2 regions of the Shimwellia blattae DSM 4481 genome follow, and region 2 is predicted to be linked to the other one. Evidence: predicted binding sites of a transcription regulator. Region 2 holds the regulator's gene; the other holds the start of a gene.
What was found. The regulator Fur, encoded in region 2, represses iron uptake genes when iron is present. The targets are predictions, from matches to a motif close to ATAATAATGAGAACNACTATCAA.
Positions count from the first base shown of each region.

Region 1: the regulator Fur is predicted to act here: its motif matches at 1,073-1,095, upstream of bfd (bacterioferritin-associated ferredoxin).

Region 1 covers NC_017910.1:306,787-309,954, forward strand. Annotated here, with positions in the region: gene tuf (elongation factor Tu) at 1-961, shown strand, start outside; gene bfd (bacterioferritin-associated ferredoxin) at 1,130-1,324, shown strand; gene bfr (bacterioferritin) at 1,396-1,872, shown strand; gene rpsJ (30S ribosomal protein S10) at 2,185-2,496, shown strand; gene rplC (50S ribosomal protein L3) at 2,529-3,158, shown strand.
Region 2 covers NC_017910.1:2,768,572-2,771,739, forward strand. Annotated here, with positions in the region: gene fldA (flavodoxin FldA) at 135-665, shown strand; gene fur (ferric iron uptake transcriptional regulator) at 965-1,414, shown strand; gene EBL_RS13015 (beta-N-acetylhexosaminidase) at 1,499-3,168, opposite strand, start outside.

The sequences.
Region 1 (3,168 bases), 1.7 Mb from region 2:
CCACTACGCTCACGTAGACTGCCCGGGGCACGCCGACTATGTTAAAAACATGATCACCGGTGCTGCTCAGATGGACGGCGCTATCCTGGTTGTTGCTGCAACTGACGGCCCGATGCCGCAGACCCGTGAGCACATCCTGCTGGGTCGCCAGGTAGGCGTTCCGTACATCATCGTGTTCCTGAACAAGTGCGACATGGTTGATGACGAAGAGCTGCTGGAACTGGTTGAAATGGAAGTTCGTGAACTTCTGTCTCAGTACGACTTCCCGGGCGACGATACTCCGATCATCCGTGGTTCTGCTCTGAAAGCGCTGGAAGGCGACGCAGAGTGGGAAGCAAAAATCATCGAACTGGCTGAAACCCTGGATTCTTACATCCCGGAACCAGAGCGTGCTATCGACAAGCCGTTCCTGCTGCCTATCGAAGACGTATTCTCCATCTCCGGTCGTGGTACTGTAGTTACCGGTCGTGTAGAGCGCGGTATCATCAAAGTTGGTGACGAAGTAGAAATCGTTGGTATCAAAGATACCGCTAAATCTACCTGTACTGGCGTTGAAATGTTCCGCAAACTGCTGGACGAAGGCCGTGCTGGTGAGAACGTTGGTGTTCTGCTGCGTGGTATCAAACGTGAAGAAATCGAACGTGGTCAGGTTCTGGCTAAGCCGGGCACCATCAACCCGCACACCAAGTTCGAATCTGAAGTGTACATCCTGTCCAAAGACGAAGGCGGCCGTCATACTCCGTTCTTCAAAGGCTACCGTCCGCAGTTCTACTTCCGTACTACTGACGTGACCGGTACCATCGAACTGCCGGAAGGCGTTGAGATGGTAATGCCGGGCGACAACATCAAAATGGTTGTTACCCTGATCCACCCGATCGCAATGGACGACGGTCTGCGTTTCGCAATCCGTGAAGGCGGCCGTACTGTAGGTGCGGGCGTTGTTGCTAAAGTTCTGGGCTAATATTTAGCGAATGAACTTAAAAGGGCGCTTCGGCGCCCTTTTGCTTTTCTGGTCAGTCACAATTCTTAAAAAATAAACCGCCACGCTGAGCATTAATTACCGGTTGCTGCTATTGTAATCATAATTATTCTCATTTACACTCTGTGTGTAATTTAAGCAGGAGTGGCTATGTACGTATGTCTGTGTAACGGTATTAGTGATAAAAAAATTCGCCAGGCCGTTCGTCAATATCATCCCCAGTCTTTCCAGCAATTGCGCAAATTTATTCCGGTGGGTAATCAGTGCGGTAAGTGTGTTCGCGCCGTGCGTGAGCTGATGCAGGAAGAGTTAACCTCAATGCCTGAATATCAGGAGATTGCCTGACCGCACGTCTTTACTTTGACATCCCCGTTCATGCATCTACGCTTCAATAAGTGGAAGCGGAGGTATCTGTAATGAAAGGTGATGTTAAGATCATAAATTATCTCAATAAATTATTGGGAAACGAGCTTGTCGCAATCAACCAGTACTTTCTTCATGCCCGGATGTTTAAAAACTGGGGGCTGTTGCGCCTCAATGAGGTGGAATATCACGAATCCATTGATGAGATGAAACACGCGGATAAATATATCGAGCGTATTTTATTTCTCGAGGGGATCCCCAATCTTCAGGATCTGGGCAAGCTGCATATTGGTGAAGATGTTGAGGAGATGCTGCAGTCTGATCTGAAACTTGAGATGGACGGCGCTAAAGACCTGCGCGAAGCTATCGCTTATGCGGACAGTGTTCATGACTATGTCAGCCGCGATATGCTGATCGGCATTTTATCCGAAGAAGAGCACCATATTGACTGGCTGGAAACTGAACTGGACCTGATAGCCAAAATTGGCCTGCAAAATTACCTGCAGACACAAATTAAAGAGCAGAGCTGAGTCCCGGTGACGTGATGCACTCTCCAAACCCGCTGCGGCGGGTTTTGTTGTTTACGGGGCAGGGGAGGCGCGGATATTTTTGCGTTGACCAGTGGGTATTTTTCCGCCAGCGCTTGCTTCATGTGTGGATTTACGTATAATGCGCGGGCCTGTCTAATTTAGCGGGCTGGCTCGTAAGGGCTCAGGCAGTTTTTATGCCATAAACAACGCTCCCGATTTGGGGGCAACGTAAGAACGATTACACTCTCCCATCAATCGTAATGGGTGCGAGGAGTAATCATTTCGTCTATAAATAATTGGAGCTCTGGTCTCATGCAGAACCAAAGAATCCGTATCCGCCTGAAAGCGTTTGATCATCGTCTGATCGATCAATCAACTGCGGAAATCGTCGAGACTGCTAAGCGCACTGGTGCGCAAGTCCGTGGTCCGATCCCGCTGCCGACCCGCAAAGAGCGCTTTACCGTTCTGATCTCTCCGCACGTTAACAAGGACGCGCGCGATCAGTACGAAATCCGCACTCATAAGCGTCTGGTTGACATCGTTGAGCCAACCGAGAAAACCGTTGATGCTCTGATGCGTCTGGATCTGGCTGCCGGTGTAGACGTGCAGATCAGCCTGGGTTAATCAGGTCATCGAGCGATTGAGAGGTTGAAACAATGATTGGTTTAGTCGGTAAAAAAGTGGGCATGACCCGCGTCTTCACCGAAGAAGGCGTATCTATCCCAGTAACCGTTATCGAAGTTGAAGCAAACCGCGTTACTCAGATCAAAGATCTGGCTAACGACGGCTACCGTGCCGTTCAGGTTACTACCGGTGCTAAAAAAGCTAACCGTGTAACCAAGCCGGAAGCTGGTCACTTCGCTAAAGCTGGCGTTGAAGCTGGCCGTGGCCTGTGGGAATTCCGCCTTGCAGAAGGTGAAGAATACACTGTAGGTCAGAACATTAGCGTTGAACTGTTTGCTGACGTTAAGAAAGTTGACGTAACCGGTACCTCTAAAGGTAAAGGTTTCGCCGGTACCGTTAAGCGCTGGAACTTCCGTACCCAGGACGCTACTCACGGTAACTCCTTGTCTCACCGCGTTCCGGGTTCTATCGGTCAGAACCAGACTCCGGGCAAAGTGTTCAAAGGCAAGAAAATGGCAGGTCAGCTGGGTAACGAACGTGTAACTGTTCAGAGCCTGGACGTAGTACGTGTTGACGCTGAGCGCAACCTGCTGCTGGTTAAAGGTGCGGTCCCGGGTGCAACCGGTAGCGACCTGATCGTTAAACCGGCTGTGAAGGCGTAAGGGGATAGCA
Region 2 (3,168 bases):
TATCCGCCCCATGTTGCAGTCTGTGCACAAGGCGGTGATAGCAGTTTCCGCTGCAGGAGCTGTTCTGCTATCATTGACCAATCCATGGCATCAAGCAGCCACCCTATTTTAAGATTCAAGAGGTTATCTTACTCATGGCGATCGCAGGCATTTTCTTCGGCAGCGACACTGGCAACACCGAAAATATCGCAAAAATGATTCAGAAGCAGCTCGGTAAAGATGTGGCTGAGGTGCATGACATTGCTAAAAGCAGCAAAGAAGATCTGGAAGCGTTCGATATTCTGCTGCTCGGTATCCCGACCTGGTACTACGGTGAAGCGCAGTGTGACTGGGATGATTTCTTCCCTACCCTGGAAGATGTTGATTTTACCGGCAAACTGGTAGCGCTGTTTGGTTGTGGCGACCAGGAAGATTACGCAGAATATTTCTGCGATGCGCTGGGCACCCTGCGCGATATTATCGAGCCACGCGGGGCGACTATCGTCGGCCACTGGTCAACAGAAGGCTACCACTTTGAAGCCTCTAAAGGTCTGGTGGATGATAACCACTTCGTGGGCCTGGCTATCGATGAAGACCGCCAGCCAGAGCTGACCCAGCAGCGCGTTGAAGCCTGGGTTAAGCAGGTTTCTGAAGAGATGCACCTGAGCGATATTATCAACGCCTGAGTGGTAGCGCGGCGCTGGCACCCACCCGCCAGTGCCGCCTGATTGTTTTGCCCGATAACAAGAATTGCTACAAGTTTTTAACTTTATATCAGAACGCGGTACAATGACGGTCGCTTTAATGAATGTTTTTTTCTTGTGAAGCAATACTGACATTCGTTTTCTGAAGGCTGTATTTGTGTGATGTTTCGCGGTTTTCATTTATAACCATCGGTTCTATAATGAAACCCATGCATCTTTTGTCGTACCCGCTTTTAACTCCCTCCGGGGGCTAAATCGTTAAGCAACAGGATAACTCCCGCATGACTGACAATAATAACGCGTTAAAGAAGGCTGGCCTTAAAGTCACACTTCCCCGGCTGAAAATCCTCGAAGTGTTACAGGAGCCTGCTAATCATCACGTCAGTGCGGAAGAGCTGTACAAACGACTGATCGATATGGGCGAAGAGATTGGCTTAGCCACCGTATACCGCGTGCTGAACCAGTTTGATGACGCGGGCATTGTTACCCGTCATAACTTCGAAGGTGGCAAATCGGTTTTTGAGCTGACCCAGCAGCATCACCATGACCATCTGATCTGTCTGGATTGCGGCAAAGTGATCGAATTCAGTGATGACTCCATTGAATCCCGCCAGCGTGAAATTGCGGCGCGTCATGGAATTCGCCTGACCAACCACAGTCTGTATCTGTATGGCCACTGCGCTGAGGGAGACTGCCGTGAGGATGAACACGCTCACGACGACTCTAAATAATCACGCTCAGTAAACATAACCGGGTGATACCCGGTTTTTTACCGACAAAAAAACGGTGGCCAGGCCACCGTTTTTCGTTGCGACTCAGCGTACCGTTGTCGCCCGGCTGGTACGTTTACCGTCCGGGCTGACAGTACGCACCATCACCTCACCGCTGACCTGCGGGCGGGCATTATCCTGATAGCGCTGCCACTGCTTTCCGCCATCTACCGAGTATTCAATACCAAGCCCCGGCAGGCTGACATTCGCCGCCAGCACCCCGGCTGCCACCTGCGCCCCTGGCACCGGCAGGCGGTATGCAAGCGTGGTTTTATCCACCTTCGCCAGCTCACGCTGCCCCAGCAGGTTTGCAAAACGCTCCCAGTCCTGGTGCAGCGCTTTGGTATCCACATGGTGCGTGACGCCCCCCTGATACTCTTTACCGGCCTGGAAAGGTTGCTCCCACCCGGCCTGGTGCCAGGCACGCTCCGCCATGGCAATCAGGCGCGGGAACAGGCGATATTCCAGCTCATCGTCTGTGCGCACCACCTCGCTCCAGAGCTGGGCGGAGATCCCGTGAGCGCCCGGCCAGGGTTTGTCTGACTTCGCCGCGAAGGTCATACCGTCGCGATCGACGGAGGTCTCCGCATTTTGCGGCAGGTTATTGGGGGCAAAGCTGAACAGCTTGCGCTCATCGGTAAAGCGTGTTCCCCAGTAATATCCCGGCTCTTGCGGATCCACTTCATAAGGGAAGTCGAGATAGACATAATCCGGGTTAGAGATGGTCACCTCATAGCCTTTGTTCGCCCAGTCATTGACCGAATCCGCCCCGCCCCAGTACAGGGTATCCCAGAAGTTCACCCCAACGCGTTTCGTGGCGAAGGCGCTGGCATCTTTGGCATCTTTGAGGCCGTCCTGCCAGGCCTGCATCTTCTCGATACCGTGCTTATTAACAATCTTGCTCACCTCCACGGCGAACCAGCTCGGCAGGTGCTCCAGATCGGCCACTTTGCCCTCTTTCAGCATGGTCTGGCACACCTGAGACTTCGCCCAGGGCTTGTCCTGTTTGCTGAGATCCAGCTGGCCTTTACCCGCTTCCGGTTTGTTCTTATCCGTATACCCCGGGCCGAGGTAGATATTTTTCGCCTCGTCGCCACCGAAATGCCAGGTCGTCAGCGCCAGCCCGGCCTCTTTGTGCATCTGCTGGATCTCGCCGATCACTTTATCAATAAAGTGGCGCGAGGATTCCAGGCACGGGTTCAGGTAGCCGGTGCGATCGTAAAACTGCACGCCCGTGGTGTTTGAGGTATCGGTCGGATCCAGCAGCCGGTAGGCCGCGGCCTCCTGCGCTTTGCCCTCTTTCATCAGACGATCATAACGGGCTTCCATGGAGATAACCGCCGCACGGGCGTGGGCCGGTACGTCTATCTCCGGGATCACCTCAATATGGCGCGCCTTCGCGTATTTGAGGATCTCGATATAGTCCGCTTTACTGAAATAGCCGCTGCCGTTGGTCGAGGTATCCGGCCCGGAACCCAGCTGTGGCAACAGGCAGGTTTTCTCACTCAGATCGTGGCAGCGCTTACTGCCGACTTCTGTCAGCTCCGGCAGCCCGGGGATTTCAATGCGCCAGCCTTCATCATCGGTCAGGTGGAAGTGGAATTTATTCAGCTTGTAGGCCGCCATCTGATCCAGCGCACGCAGGATAGACGCCTTGCTGTGGAAGTTGCGCCCCACATCAATAAACATCCCCCGGTACTGGAAGCGCGGCGCAT